DNA from 2 places in the Ligilactobacillus animalis genome. Region 1 is predicted to be linked to the other one. Evidence: predicted binding sites of a transcription regulator. Region 1 holds the regulator's gene; the other holds the start of a gene.
The links. The regulator Rex, encoded in region 1, represses fermentation and respiration genes when NADH is low (regulators of the CRP and FNR family bind a similar motif). The targets are predictions, from matches to a motif close to TTGTGAANTANTTCACAA.
Positions count from the first base shown of each region.

Region 2: pdhA (pyruvate dehydrogenase (acetyl-transferring) E1 component subunit alpha) is a predicted target of Rex. The motif match lies at 2,990-3,007, and genes of this name have one in related genera.

Region 1 is NZ_CP047141.1:1,271,222-1,279,414, reverse strand. Features, by position in the region: gene tsaB (tRNA (adenosine(37)-N6)-threonylcarbamoyltransferase complex dimerization subunit type 1 TsaB) at 1-700, shown strand, start outside; gene rimI (ribosomal protein S18-alanine N-acetyltransferase) at 684-1,286, shown strand; gene tsaD (tRNA (adenosine(37)-N6)-threonylcarbamoyltransferase complex transferase subunit TsaD) at 1,265-2,296, shown strand; gene GSR62_RS06245 (ABC-F family ATP-binding cassette domain-containing protein) at 2,381-4,339, opposite strand; gene GSR62_RS06240 (redox-sensing transcriptional repressor Rex) at 4,509-5,138, shown strand; gene GSR62_RS06235 (CPBP family intramembrane glutamic endopeptidase) at 5,177-5,815, opposite strand; gene groES (co-chaperone GroES) at 6,024-6,308, shown strand; gene groL (chaperonin GroEL) at 6,355-7,971, shown strand; gene GSR62_RS06220 (APC family permease) at 8,146-8,193, shown strand, end outside.
Region 2 is NZ_CP047141.1:1,421,106-1,429,298, reverse strand. Features, by position in the region: gene rsmA (16S rRNA (adenine(1518)-N(6)/adenine(1519)-N(6))-dimethyltransferase RsmA) at 1-863, shown strand, start outside; gene GSR62_RS07060 (Veg family protein) at 956-1,189, shown strand; gene GSR62_RS07055 (MFS transporter) at 1,299-2,657, opposite strand; gene pdhA (pyruvate dehydrogenase (acetyl-transferring) E1 component subunit alpha) at 3,200-4,300, shown strand; gene GSR62_RS07045 (alpha-ketoacid dehydrogenase subunit beta) at 4,300-5,277, shown strand; gene GSR62_RS07040 (dihydrolipoamide acetyltransferase family protein) at 5,293-6,582, shown strand; gene lpdA (dihydrolipoyl dehydrogenase) at 6,588-7,994, shown strand; gene GSR62_RS07030 (lipoate--protein ligase) at 8,020-8,193, shown strand, end outside.

The DNA of each region.
Region 1 (8,193 bases):
AAATCGTCCTCTGAGCGTGGCGGTTTTAGAAGATGACACGTTATTAGCAGAAACAACGCTCAATATGGCGCGAAAGCACAGTACGACTTTGATGCCGATCATTTCTGAAATGCTCAAAAAGTCAGATACAACACCACAAGATCTCGATCGGATCGTTGTTTCTGCCGGACCGGGTTCATACACGGGACTTCGGATCGGAGTGACGGCAGCTAAGACATTAGCATTTACTTTGAATAAAGAGTTAGTCGGGGTCTCAAGCTTAGAGCTTTTGGCGACTAATTGTCAAAATGATACGAATGAACTTTTAGTACCGATCTTTGATGCGCGTCGCGAAAATATTTTTGCTGGTGTTTATCAAAATAAGGCAGATAAATTAGTGGAAGTTTTACCAGATCAGCATCTCTCAGTCGTTGAGTTATGCGAATTTTTAAAGGATAAAAAAGCTTGCTTGATCGGAGCGGATGCTAAGGTTTATCGTGAACGCTTTGAAGAACTGCTTACAGCTGGTAATTATCGCCTTAGTGCGCCTAAAGATGATTATCCGAGTGCTTATTTGTTAGGACTTTTGGGTAAAGAGCGTCCTGTAGCGGATACTTTGACATTTGTACCACATTATTTACGTTTGACACAAGCAGAAGTACAATGGATGGAAAAACACCCTGGAAAGGATCAAGCGGATTCTTATGTTGAAAAAGTATAAAGATAAACTTTTGGTGTTGCTAAAACCAGTACAAGCGACCCCTAATTTAGATTTTGGTTGTCATAATGTAGTTGTTGAGGACAAAAATTATTTGATGTGTCGTGCGATCGTACCTGATATTGCTGAAATGCTTGAGATCGAAAGTTCGGTATATGCTGGGCATCAGCCTTGGAGCTATGGAGATTTTGAAAAACATATTCAAAATAAATTGACTTCGCTTTACATCGTTGTGCGTTACGAAGATCGCATGGTAGCTTTTGCCGGGTGTGATCTTGCTTATGGACCTAATGAAGCGCATGTGACTAATATTGCAGTTTTACCCGAATATCAACATCAAGGGTTAGGGCTGATGATGTTAGAGACTTTGCAGATCGAAGCTAAAAAATACGGGTGTCGTCGTTTGAGCTTAGATGTCAGACGGAGCAATTTAGAAGCCCAAGCACTATATCGGCGAGCTGGCTTTAAAGAAGTAGCTGTCAAAAATGCTTATTACAAAGATGAAGATGGGCTAGAATATAGCTATAACTTGGTAAACAGAAATTTAAAAAAGAGAGTTGAAAAAGGATGGAAAAAAATCGGAATTTGATCTTGGCTTTTGAATCAAGCTGTGATGAGACAAGCGTTGCGGTGATCGAAAATGGAAATAAGATCCTCTCAAATATCGTTGCAACCCAGATCAAGAGCCACAAGCGTTTCGGGGGTGTCGTTCCCGAAGTTGCTAGTCGCCACCACATCGAACAGATAACTTTATGCATTGCGGATGCCTTAGAACAAGCTGCAGTGACCTATGCTGACTTGGATGCTGTAGCGGTGACTTATGGTCCAGGCTTAGTGGGTTCATTATTAGTCGGGGTCACAGCCGCTAAGATGATCGCTTTTGCGCACGATCTTCCCTTGATCCCGGTCAATCATATGGCAGGACATATCTATGCTGCCAATTTTGCCGGTGAGATCCAATTTCCAGCCTTAGCATTACTTGTCTCAGGTGGACATACGGAATTAGTCTACCTGGCCGGACCAAATGACTTTAAGATCATCGGCGAGACACGGGATGATGCAGCAGGTGAAGCATATGATAAGGTCGGACGTGTTTTAGGTTTGGCGTATCCAGCCGGAAAAGAGATCGATGAATTAGCGCATAAGGGGAAAGACACTTTTGCTTTCCCACGAGCAATGGAAAAAGAAGATAACTATGACTTTAGTTTTAGTGGCTTAAAGAGTGCCTTTATCAATACGGTCCATCATGCTGATCAAGTAGGGGAAACCTTAGATAAAGCTGACTTAGCTGCTAGTTTCCAACAAAGTGTCGTCGATGTTTTAGCACAAAAAACAGTTCGCGCACTGGAAAATTATCCGGTCAAACAATTGATCTTGGCTGGTGGTGTAGCAGCTAATCAAGGCCTACGTGATCGTTTAGATGAAGAGTTGAAACGCTTTGAAGACGTTGAATTATTAAAAGCACCTTTGAAACTCTGTGGTGATAATGCCGCGATGATCGGAGCAGCTGGTTATGCGGCTTACAATGATAAGATATTTGCTAACTTAGATCTAAATGCTGATCCAAGTTTAGAATTTGATTGGTTAGAAGAAGCTTAGATAGGATAAATAAAGCGGGGCCCCCTATGATTTTGCATCGTAGTGGGCCCCGCGTTATTTTTTAGGAGTTATCGGCACTGTGCTCTAGTTTTCACTGTTGAAATTTTCCAGTTCCATGCTGCTGTTTTCCCAGTCTGTTTCGGCTTGGGCTAATTGAGCTGTGATCGTTTCGAGCTGTGCTTGTAATTTTGCCATCTTATCGAGATCGTTGAAGTTTTCTGGTAATGCCATCGCTTGTTCTAGTTCAGTTTTATTTTCATCGAGTTCTTCAACTTTAGCTTCTAATTCTGCGACCTTACGTGTAAGTTTGCGTTCCATTTTTTGATGCTCTTTACTTTGAGCATAGCTTTGTTTTCCCGCGGAGATCTCTTTTTTAGTTACGACTTCAGGCTGTGTTGCTTTGGCCTTGGCTTCAGCTAACTCAGCTTGTTCTTCTTTTTTAGCTACATAATAGTCATAATCACCTAAATAAAGTGTGCTACCAGTTGGAGCGATCTCTAAGACGCTAGTGGCGACTTTGTTGATGAAATAACGGTCGTGTGAGACTAAGAGGATCGTGCCGTCAAATTCTTTGATAGCTTGCTCTAAGACTTCCTTACTGTCGATGTCTAAATGGTTAGTCGGCTCGTCTAGAATTAGGAAATTATCGTGTTTCATCGCAAGTTTTGTCAGTAATAACCGTGCTTTTTCGCCCCCAGATAGACTGTGGACCATCTTCTTGACATCGTCGCCACTGAAAAGAAAACTCCCTAAGATCGAACGAATATCTTTTTCAGGTGTCGTTGGATGATCATCCCAAAGCTCATTTAAGACCGTTTTTTGGGGGTGAAGATTATGTTGCTCTTGGTCATAGTAACCGGGATGGACGTTGGTACCAAACGTAGCTTTTCCTTTGATGAAAGGCTGTTTACCCAGAATACTTTTTAACAAGGTCGATTTACCGATCCCATTTGATCCTACGACTGCAAAGATTTGGCGTTTGCGCAGTTCAAAGTTGATCGGTTCGGCAATGATCTGACCTTCATAGCCGATCGCACCGTCACTAACGGTCAAAACGACATTGCCACTTTCATGCTCGGCTTTGAAGCGAAAATGCATATTTTTTTCGGGACCTTCAGGGCGATCGAGCCGGTCCATTTTTTCGAGCTGTTTACGTTTACTTTGCGCACGTTTAGTTGTCGAAGCCCGCACGAGATTTTTGTTGACGAAATCTTCGAGTTTATGGATCTCAGTTTGTTGTTTTTCGTAGTTCTTCCACGCTAACTGCGCTCTTTTTTCACGTTCAACGATATAATTGGAATAATTTCCTTTGTAGTAGTGAGCTTTACCGTGCGTGATCTCGTAAACTTCATTGACGATCTTATCTAGAAAGTAGCGGTCATGCGAAACGATCAAGAGTGCGCCTTGATAATTTTGGATATAACCTTCTAACCAAGTTAAAGTTTCGATATCTAAGTGGTTAGTCGGTTCGTCCAAGATCAAAAGATCGCGTTTTTCCAAAAGTAATTTAGCCAAGGCCAGGCGAGTCTTTTGGCCTCCAGAAAGTGAGGCGATCGGACGGTCATGATCTTCAGGATAAAAATGGAAACCGTGTAAAACAGAGCGGATCTCATTTTCATAACCATAGCCGTTTTGCTCTTTAAAATCATGTAATAGTTGATCATAGCGACTTAGCAATTGTTGATAAGCTTTTGAGGCATGATCTGCATTTGGATCAGCGATCTGAGCTTCTAATTTATGGAGATTTTGTTCCGTTTGGCGTAATTTATCAAAGACGCTGAGCATTTCTTCATAGATCGTTTTATCAGATTCAAGCCCGGTATTTTGGGCAAGATAGCCCATTGTTAGGCCTTTTTTAGTTACGATCTGGCCTTCATCAGGAGCTTGTTCACCGATGATCATTTTTAAAAGTGTCGATTTACCGGCACCATTTTTTCCGACCAAAGCGATACGGGAGTGCTCCTGAATATCAAGATCGATATTTTCAAACAAGACATCCGCCCCAAAATGGCGCGCGACTTGTTGTGCTTGTAATAAAATCATTTTTTCACCTACTTGAGTAATTAGTCGTTTCACAAAGTTAAAAAATTAAAACTGCGCTAAAACAGTAATTATTAGTTATATTGTGAATTAATTTACAATTTTTTAATTTTTTTAGTACAGTTGTTATGCTAAAATTTATCATATTGAGTAATCTGAGAGGAGAAACTAGATGGTGACCCCAAATATTCCTAAGGCAACGGCAAAACGTTTGCCGATCTATTACCGCTATCTCAATATTTTAGCGGATGCTGGTAAGGAGCATGTCTCTTCGACTGAATTAGCTGAAGCTGTTAAGATCGATCCAGCAACGATCCGACGTGATCTCTCATATTTTGGTGCTTTAGGCAAGCGTGGCTATGGTTATGATATCGCCAGCTTACAAGCATTTTTCAAAAAAACACTACGTCAAGATAAATTAAATAATGTAGCTTTGATCGGGGTGGGTAATCTAGGCCACGCCCTATTGAATTATAACTTTCACAAGAGCAATAACGCGCGGATCAGTGCGGCTTTTGATATTGACCCTAAGATCACGGGATTGATCCAAAGTGGGATCCCAGTTTATCCGATGGAAGATATGCAAGAGCAACTGCAATTGCAACAAATAGAGATCGCGATCCTGACTGTTCCAGCTGATAAAGCTCAGGCCGTGACGGATGAATTAGTTGCAGCTGGGATCAAGGGGATCTTGAACTTTACCCCATTGCGGATCACGGTCCCTAAAGATGTTCGCGTCCAAAATGTTGATCTGACTAATGAATTGCAGACTTTGATCTATTTTTTACAATACTTTGAATAACTATGAAAAAGGATGTGTGGTGCACACATCCTTTTTTGTTACCAAGCACTTAAAATAATAAGCAAATTCATTAAACTATGGGCTAAGATCGGAATGCATAAACGGCCTGTTCTAGCATATAGCAAGCAAAGCACTAGTCCGATCCCGGCATAAGTCAAATAATGTCCGTCTTGATGAGCCAAACTAAAGAGTAGACTCGAGGCCAGTGCCGCACCGATCGGGTCGATCACAGAGCCAAGATCAGCAAACAAGACTTTGCGAAAAACAAATTCTTCCATGATCGGTGCAAAGATGACGATGTTTACTAAATAATATGGATATTTGGCAAGGACTGTCAAAAGATAACCGGTATTAGCTGAATAACTAGGCTGTCCAAGAAATTTGATCTCGATATACGAACTGAGCCATTGCAACAAAACGAGCGCTAGTGTACCAAAAATAATGTAATAGATTTCTTGGCGAAGTGCAAGCTTTTTTGGGGTGCGCAAAAAACGATCCTTGAAAGGAAACTCGTGCGCTAAGTAGAGCAGCGTCCCGCAACCGATGAGATTCAAAACGGTCACGGCTGGATAATACCAAGCATTTTTGAAGATCACCCATAATAAAGGCGCCAAAGTCATTGTGCTACAATAGATACTTAAGATGACAAGTGAATTTAACTGTAACTGTTTTTTCATCGATAAAGGTCCTAACTATAAAGTTTCAATAGTTAGATTATATGTTTTTAACGCTATTTATTCAAACTAATTTCAAAAATATTTTAGCACTCTTAAGGTGCGAGTGATAAAATGCTTGCAATTTAAAAGTAAAGTTAGTATAGTAATAGTTGTAATCGATTAGCACTCAAGTTGTTAGAGTGCTAAAAAGAATTTGGAGGGATATAACGTGCTTAAACCATTAGGAGATCGCGTAATTTTAGAGGTCGAAAAAGAAGAAGAAAAAACTGTGGGTGGGATCGTCTTAGCCGGCGGTGCTAAAGAAAAACCACAAACAGCTAAAGTTGTTGCTGTTGGTACGGGACGTATCCTTGATGATGGCAAGAAATTAGAAATGACACTTAAAGTCGGCGATGTTGTCGTTTTTGACAAGTACGCCGGTGCTCAAGTTGAATTTGAAGGTCAAGAATATTTAGTAATGCACGAAAAAGATATTCTTGCCGTTGTGGAATAAATATATAAGTAAACATTGAACTTAATTCGTATGAGGTGAATTAGAAATGGCAAAAGAAATCAAGTTTTCAGAAGATGCACGCGCAAAGATGCTTGCTGGTGTAGATAAGTTAGCTGATACTGTAAAATCAACGATCGGTCCTAAGGGACGTAATGTTGTTTTGGAACAATCATACGGTACTCCAACGATCACAAATGATGGGGTAACGATCGCTAAGGCAATCGAATTAGAAGATCATTTTGAAAATATGGGTGCTAAGCTAGTAGCCGAAGTAGCTTCAAAGACTAATGATATTGCGGGTGACGGTACCACAACAGCTACTGTTTTGACACAATCGATCGTTAACGAAGGAATGAAAAATGTGACTGCTGGTGCTAATCCAGTAGGTATCCGTCGTGGTATCGAGTTGGCTACTAAAGCTGCAGTAGATGCTTTGCACAAGATGTCACATAAAGTTGAATCTAAGAGCGATATTGCTCAGATCGCATCTATTTCTTCGGCTAATGAAGAAGTTGGTAAATTGATAGCTGATGCCATGGAAAAGGTCGGTAACGACGGTGTGATCACGATCGAAGAATCTAAAGGGATCGATACTTCATTAGATGTTGTTGAAGGTATGCAATTTGATCGTGGTTACCTTTCTCAATACATGGTAACTGACAATGACAAGATGGAAGCAGATCTTGAAAATCCATACATTTTGGTAACTGATAAGAAGATCTCTAACATCCAAGAAGTTTTGCCATTGTTACAATCCATCGTTGAACAAGGTCGTCCATTGTTGATCATTGCTGACGATGTTGATGGTGAAGCCTTGCCAACACTTGTTTTGAACAAGATCCGTGGGACATTCAACGTGGTAGCTGTTAAAGCTCCAGGTTTTGGTGATCGTCGTAAAGAAATGTTACAAGATATCGCTGTTTTAACTGGTGCAACTGTGATCACAGATGATCTTGGTCTCCAATTGAAGGACACGACCTTAGATCAATTAGGGACAGCTGGTCGTGTAACAGTTACAAAAGAAAACACAACGATCGTCGAAGGCGCTGGCGATAAAGCACAGATCGCTGAACGTGTTGAACAACTCAAAAAACAGATCGCTGAAACGACTTCTGAATTTGATAAAGAAAAACTCCAAGAACGTTTGGCTAAATTAGCTGGTGGGGTAGCCGTTATCAAAGTCGGGGCTGCTACTGAAACTGAATTAAAAGAACGCAAATACCGGATCGAAGACGCTTTGAATGCTACACGTGCAGCGGTCGAAGAAGGCTTTGTTCCTGGTGGTGGTACAGCTTTGATCGATGTGATCGATGATGTCGCTGCTTTGAGTGAAGCTGGCGATGTACAAACAGGTATCAACATCGTTAAACGTGCGCTTGAAGAACCAGTTCGTCAAATCGCGATCAATGCTGGTAAAGAAGGTTCTGTGATCGTTGAAAAACTTAAAGAACAAAAAGCCGGTATCGGTTATAACGCTGCTACTGATGAATGGGTCGATATGATCGAAGCTGGTATCGTTGACCCAACTAAGGTAACTCGTTCAGCACTACAAAATGCGGCTTCTGTCTCAGCGTTATTGTTGACAACTGAAGCAGTTGTGGCTGATAAGCCAGAAGAAAACAATGATGTAGCTACTCAAATGCCACAAGGGCCAATGATGTAAGCAAGTTAAATCAAAATTTTTTGAAGCATCCTAAAATTTTAGGGTGCTTTTTTTGTGAGATTGGTGTAAAATTCAACTGTTACTCTTTGAAGTGACCTAGGAATTTTGAATTTAAAATCTAATCAGCCAGTAGCTATCAAAATGGCTAACTAGCTAAAAGGGGTTTTTCTGTTTATGTATCGATATTTAAAGAGATTATTGATCGGACAACCGCTAAAAACT
Region 2 (8,193 bases), 150 kb from region 1:
CTAGGACGCGGGCGATCATGGAAAGTTATGGGCTAACGTTTAAAAAAAGTTTAGGCCAAAACTTTTTGACTGATATCAATATTTTAAATAAGATCGTAGCAGCTGCTGAAGTAACGCCAGAAGATGACGTGATCGAGATCGGACCCGGGATCGGCGCTTTGACCGAACAGTTGGCTAAGAATGCCCATCAAGTCATGGCACTAGAGATCGATGACCGTTTGATCCCGGTTTTAGCCGATACTTTGGCACCTTATGATAACGTGACAGTCGTTCATCAAGATGTGCTCAAAGCTGACCTAGTGGAATTGATCGCTAAAAATTTCGATGGCAAGCACAAGATCAAGTTAGTGGCTAATTTACCATATTACATTACAACACCGATCATTTTACATTTGTTGGAAGCACCGGTTGATTTTGACCGGATCGTTGTGATGATGCAAAAAGAGGTCGCTGATCGTTTAGCAGCTGTTCCTGGGACTAAAGATTACGGTTCTTTGAGTGTAGCGGTGCAATACGAGATGGATGCTAAAGTGGCGTTTATCGTGCCTAAAACAGTTTTTATTCCCCAACCTAAAGTTGATTCTGCGATCATTGTCTTAGAGAAAAAAGCCGTTCAAACTTATCGACCAGTTGATGAAAAGTTCTTTAAGCAAATGGTCAAAGGGATCTTTTTACATCGACGCAAGAGCCTTTGGAACAACTTGCAAGGAATGTATGGTAAGACCCCTGAGATCAAAGAAAAAATGCAGGCAGCTTTGGCTAAAGTTGCGATCGAGCCAGGGATCCGCGCTGAAAAGTTAACGATCGCACAAATGGTCGCCTTAGCTGATGCTTTAGTCGCTGAAAAAATCGTCAAAAAATAACTTTTAAATATTGAAGTGTTTGTTCGGGTGTGGTATAATTGCGTTTTTTGTAAAATTATGTTACAATATTTTACACAGAGAGGTGAAGCGCATTGCCAACTACATTAGTAAAAATCAAGAGCAAGCTCGACAATTGCATTGGCGCTGGTTTAACGGTAACGTCCCACGTTGGACGCAAAAAAGTTACTAAACGTCATGGGATTCTGCGGGAAACTTTCCCCGCTGTATTTATCGTAGAATTAAGTCACGAAGAAAATGCCGTTGAACGCGTATCATATAGTTACACCGACGTTTTGACCAATAATATTATTCTAGATTTTGATTAAGCGATAAGTCGATTATCGCCGATCCTTATTAGGATTTTAGGTACCGAGATTTAATTTTTTGAAACAGCAAATAAGCTAGGAGCACCCACTTGCATGGGTACCTCCTAGCTTATTTTTTTACTTCTTTTAAGCGTAACGCCAAGACTAACGCTACGGCCTCGATAAGTAAAAAGCAGATAAAGACGCGGGAATAGCTTGATTTTTGGGTAATACTTTGACCGGCACTGCTTAACAATAGGGTCGCGAGCATGACACCTAGACTACCAAGGAGCTGGCGGATCGTAGTTGTTAGCGCAGTTGCATGTGCGATCAAGTTTTTAGGCACTGAATTAGCCCCCAGCGTTGTCGCCGGCATCATGACAAAGGCATTGCCTCCTTCGATCACCATGGAAAAGGCGATCAAGAGTGGGAGTCCAAGGTGATCTTGCCATAAGAGCAGTCCAGCCCAGCCACCGAGCAACATGCTGACCCCAACTAAAAGAACCGGTTTGAAGCCCCATTTGTCGGCCAGTTTACCGGTCACAGGATTCAACACACTCAGTAAAACAGCAGGTAAGACCAAGGAAAGCCCCGAAGCTAACGGACTTAAGCCGAGGATCTTTTGATAATAGAGCGGAAAAACGATCGTGACTACGATCAAGGACACGTAAGAAAGCCCGGTCAATAATAAGCCAATGTCAAAATCAAGGTACTTAACGATCCGCAATTCTAAAAGTGGCGTGGTCAGCTTTAGTTGACGGCGACAAAAGGCGATCAATAAACAAAGACCTAAGACCAAAAGTAAGATATTTAGCAACGGCTGGCGTGGATCTTTAAGGGCGGTAAGAGCGTATAATAAGGTACCTAGGCCAAAACCTTCATAGAATAGAGAGCAAACATCTAACTGGGATGGCTTGCGTTCCATGACATCACTGATCGTCACACAAGCGACCAAAAAGATCACGAGCATTAAAAAGCAAAATAACCAAAAGAGGTCTTGCCAACGCAAAAAGTTTAAGACGATCCCAGAGATGATCGGTCCAACTGCTAAGGCTGAACCCATGACTAATCCGGCGGCTCCCATAGTTTGTCCCCGCTTGTCTTTAGGCGTGATCGTCATCAAGACCGTTTGAAATGATGGAAATAAGATACCGACAGCAGTCGCCTCTAACAAGCGGCCTAAAAGTGCGAGCCAGAAAGTTGGGGCAAAAATTATCATTAAAGTGCCGACCCCAAAGAGGGCTAAGACACTAAGATAGAGATGTTTAAAAGAAATATTATTGAGCAGCCATGGACTGACAGGCATCATGACACACATCATGAGCATAAAGCCAGTCGTCAACCACTGGATCGTTGCCGCATCGACCGCAAAGAAATGCATCAAGGCAGGATAAGCGGTTGAAAGGGCTGATTGGCTGATCGACATGGTAAAAGTACCTGCCAATAGAGTAAAAATAAATAATTTTCGCTTAGTTTCGGTGAGTTCCATTTGATCATCTACTTTCTAAATATGTAAAAAAAGTCCGAAATCAGAATTCGGACTTTATTAGAAGACTAAAGCTCACTTTTCGCGGTGTTCCTTAGCTTCTTTCTCTTTTTCTTCATTTTCCCGACGTCTAGCATCGTTCAAACGGTTTTCTTCAAGCCGGTGTTCGAGCTTGGAATCATTACGGCGTGTCATATCTAAAACTTCCCTTCCATAGTCTACAGAAGTATTATAGTTCTAATGTCTATAAGTTACAAATAAAACGATCCGGCGGAAAAGGCTGATAATATCTTGATTTAATTTAAAAAATTAAAACATTATTTTAAACTAGGAGCTTGTGATAAAAGTAACATTGTCCACAAGCTAGAAAAAATTATCCGCAAAATATTGCGCAAAATCAAGATTTTTTCGGTAGTAGGAAACAAATTAAAGAGTGCACAAAATTAACTTTTAGTGAACGATACGTTATAATTATCGATGTAAGCGCTGTACGAAGATTGAAAATAAGATTTGATTCCTTATGTTTGAAGAAAGGAAGTTTTAAAATGGCACAAAAAATTGATTTTGAAGCATTCAAGACGATCTCTCCAAGTGAGATCAAACCGCTTCGTGTATTAGATGAACATGGTAAAGTGATCGATCCAGACTTTTTCCCAGATCTAAGTGATGAACAGATCGTGGAATTATTCAAGCAAATGTTGTGGTCGCGTGTGTTAGATGAACGTTCCACTAAGCTAAATCGTCAAGGGCGCTTAGGTTTCTTTGCGCCAACAGCAGGGGAAGAAGCTTCTCAGATCGCATCTGAATTTGCGATGGAAAAGACAGACTTCTTATTACCAGCTTATCGTGATGTTCCACAATTAGTCTTACATGGGCTACCTTTAGAAAAGGCTTTCTTGTGGTCGCGGGGGCATGTCTTAGGAAATGAATATCCCGAAGATCTAGCTGCTTTACCACCACAGATCATCATCGGAGCCCAATATGTTCAAGCCGCTGGTGTAGCTCTAGGTTTCAAGAAAAAGGGCGCTAAGAATGTAGCATATACGTATACTGGTGATGGCGGTACTTCCCAAGGTGATTTCTACGAAGGGATCAACTTTGCAGGTGCATATCAAGCGCCGGCGATCTTTGTTGTGCAAAATAACGGCTATGCGATCTCAGTCCCAAGAGCGGTCCAAACTGCGGCTCCGACCTTAGCTCAAAAAGGTCTAGCTGCTGGGATCCCAGGTATTCAAGTTGATGGGATGGATGCTTTGGCAGTCTATTTAGTCATGAGCGAAGCACGTAAATACAGTGTCGAAGGTAATGGCCCAGTCTTGATCGAGACTTTGACGTATCGTTTTGGTCCACATACGCTTTCTGGTGATGATCCGCATCGTTATCGGACCACTGATGAAGAAGCTGAATGGGAAAAGAAAGATCCATTGGTAAGATTACGCACTTATTTAGATGAAAAAGGTCTTTGGTCAGAAGCTCAAGAAGAAGCTTACATTGAAGAAGTAAATGAGCAGATCAATGAAGCGATGAAAAAGACTGAACAAGCGCCAAAACAAAAGGTGAGTGAATATCTTCAAAATGTCTTTGTAGAAACACCACCGACTTTAGAGGAACAAATTGCAAAATTTGCGGCTAAGGAGGAAGCATAATGGCTAAAACAACGATGATCAAAGCAATTACACAAGCTTTGGAAGATGAATTAAAACGCGATAAAAATGTTTTGGTATTTGGTGAAGATGTTGGTCGAAATGGTGGTGTTTTCCGTGCGACTGATGGCTTACAAGAAAAAGTCGGTGAAGATCAAGTCTTTGATACGCCCTTAGCTGAATCAGGGATCGGTGGTCTCGCAGTTGGCTTAGCTTTGACCGGTTTTCGTCCTGTTCCTGAGATCCAATTCTTTGGCTTTGTCTTTGAAGTCATGGATGAGATCGCAGCTCAGATCGCGCGGACACGTTTTCGTTTAGGTGGCACCCGTAAAATGCCCGTGACGATCAGAGCGCCATTTGGTGGTGGGGTCCATACGCCAGAATTGCACTCCGATAGTTTGGAAGGACTGATGGCACAAACACCGGGGTTAAAAGTTGTTATCCCAAGTGATCCATATGATGCCAAAGGTCTATTGACGGCAGCAATCCGCTCTGATGATCCGGTCGTATTCTTAGAGCATATGAAATTATACCGCTCTTTCAAACAAGAAGTTCCAGATGACGCATACACCGTAGCCTTGGATAAAGCAGCGGTCAAGCGTGAAGGTAAAGATGTAACGATCATCTCTTACGGCTATATGGTCCATGAAAGTTTACGGGCTGCTGACGAATTGGCTAAAGAAGGGATCGAAGCAGAAGTCGTTGATCTGCGTACAGTTTCACCATTGGATGAAGAAACGATCTTAGAGTCAGTCAAACGTACTGGCCGAGTTGTTTTGGTCCAAGAAGCACAACGCCAAGCTGGGATCAATTCTCAAGTAGCCGCTTTGATCGCCGAAAAGGGGATTTTATCGTTAGAAGCACCGATCGCACGGGTCGATGCCCCAGACACACCATATCCATTTAGCGATGCTGAAACGATCTGGTTACCAAACAAGCAAGATATCATTGAAAAAGTAAAAGAAACGGTCAATTTCTAGGAAAGGTGAAGATTTATGAGTAAATATCAATTTAAACTCCCAGATATTGGGGAAGGGATCGCTGAAGGGGTGATCGGTGAATGGCACGTTAAAGTCGGCGATACGATCAAAGAAGATGATGATCTAGTTCAAATCGAAAATGATAAATCCGTCGAAGAAATTCCTAGTCCTGTAGCCGGAAAAGTAACTGCGATCGTGGTCCCGGAAGGTGAAACAGCTGAAGTGGGCGATGTTTTAGTCGAGCTAGAAGTGGCTGAAGGTTTGGGCAATGTTGATGCAAGTGCGACAGAAACACCAGCTAAAGTCGAAGAACCAGCTCAACCCGTGGCTCAACCGGTTGCTGAGCCAACAAGCGTAGCAACACCGGTCGCAGCATCTGTTCAAGATCATTCCTTACCAGTTTTAGCGATGCCATCCGTGCGCAAGTTTGCCCGTGAAAATGGAGTTGATCTGACTAAGATCAAGGGAACTGGCCGTCACGGACAAGTAACTAAAGCTGATATCGAACAAGCTTTGAGTTTACCACAAGATGCACCGGTCGCAGCACCTGAGGCTAAAACAGAAGAATCAGTCGTTGCATTGCCAGCTAGTGCAAGTGCTCAATGGCCTGAAACAGTTGAAAAGATGTCACCGATCAGAAAAGCAACGGCTAATGCAATGGTGCGTTCAGTTTCACAGATCCCACATGTACATGTCTTTGATGAAGTTGTCGTGGATAAACTTTGGGATCACCGTAAGAAGTATAAGGAATTGGCGGCAACGCGTGGTGTCAAATTGACCTTTATGGCTTATATGGTCAAGGCTTTAGCCGTGATCATGAAGGAATTCCCGATCTTCAACAGCTCGGTCGATATGCAAAATCAAACGATCGCTTATAAAGACTACATCAACGTAGGTATCGCCACAGACACCGAACATGGTCTATTCGTACCAAATGTTAAACATGCAGATGCGTTGAGCTTATTTGGGATCGCTGAACAGATCTCGGAAAACACAGCCAAAGCTAAAGAAAATAAATTATCACGTGATGATATGAATTACACGGGCATGTCGATCACCAATATTGGTTCGGTCGGCGGTGGTTTCTTTACGCCGATCATCAATTGGCCTGAAGTTGCGATCTTAGGTATGGGTAAGATCACTAAAGAAGCTGTCGTAGTGGATGATGAAGTTCAGATCGCACGTGTTTTGAAGTTGTCCTTGGCCTTTGATCATCGTGTGATCGATGGTGCAACAGCTCAAAAAGCAGTCAACAGACTCAAAGAATTATTGGCAGACCCAGAATTGTTATTAATGGAAGGATGAGCTAGATGGTAGTTGGAGATTTTTCAATTGAATTAGATACAGTCGTGATCGGTGCGGGCCCTGGTGGATATGTAGCAGCGATCCACGCAGCCGAATTAGGTCAAAAGGTGACTGTGATCGAACGTGAATTTATCGGTGGTGTCTGCTTGAATGTAGGTTGTATCCCCTCAAAGGCCTTGATCGAAGCGGCGCATCACTACCAATACGCAATGCACTCCCAAGATATGGGGCTCCAAGTAACAGCAGCTAAACTTGATTTCAATAAAACAATCGAGTGGAAAAATAGCGTTGTTTCTAAGCTCACTGGTGGGGTCGCATCACTATTTAAAAAGCATCAGATCGATGTTGTTTGGGGCGATGCCTTCTTGAAAGATGATCACAATTTACGTGTGATCGATAAGGAAGGTCATGCTCAAACATATAGTTTCAATAATTTGATCGTAGCTACCGGGAGTCATCCGATCGAGATCCCTAACTTTAAGTTCAAGGGTCGTGTCTTAGACTCAACGGGTGCGCTCAATTTACGTGAAGTTCCAAAAGAATTAGTTGTCGTTGGTGGCGGTTATATCGGGTGTGAGTTAGCTTCGGCATATGCCAACTTAGGTTCCCATGTGACGATCCTTGAAGGTGGTCCGATGATCTTAGCTAACTATGAAAAAGATCTAGTCAAAGTGGTCGAACATCACTTTAGCAAACAAGGGGTAGATATCTACACCAATGCTTTGGCTAAGAATGCTGAACAAACAGATGATAACGTCAAAGTCACCTTTGAGATCGATGGTAAAGCTCAAGAGATCACAGCTGATTACGTGATCGTTTCGGTCGGGCGCCGTCCAAATACCGCTGATATGGGCTTAGAACAAGCCGGCGTCAAGATCGATGACCGCAGTTTGATCCCAGTTGATGCTCAAAGCCGTACAAATATCCCACATATCTATGCGATCGGTGATATCGTGGCTGGTTTTGCCTTGGCTCACAAAGCTAGTTATGAAGGTAAAGTAGCTGCTGAAGCGATCTCTGGTATGAAGACAACGGTCGATTATCGTGCGATGCCAGCCGTTTGTTATACGGATACTTCGATCGCAACGACAGGATTGACGCTAGCCGAAGCTAAAGAAAAGGGCTTTAAGGCTAAAAAGGCTCAATTCCCATTTGCTGCTAATGGGCGTGCGATCTCAATGGGGAAGACGGATGGTTTTATTCGTCTAGTTTTCGAAGAAGAAACGGATATCTTGTTAGGGGCTCAGATCGTTGGGGCCCATGCGAGTGATCTGATCAACGAATTGACTTTGGCGATCGAAATGGGAGCAACGACTGAAGATATCGGCTTAACTGTCCACCCACACCCATCATTAGGTGAAGCTGTGATGGATGCTGCTGATGTGGCACTTGGTTTTCCAACTAATATTTAATTTTTAGGCAAATGAGGGATGAAGAATGCAGTATCTAGTAATGCAAACTGATGATATCAGAACTAACTTAGCAACGGAACAGTATTTGATGAACAGTGGTAAATTGGAAGCACCGTTTATGCTGTTTTATATCGAAAAGCCATGTATCATCGTAGGTCGAAACCAAAATACAATGGAAGAGATCAATCAGAAATATTGT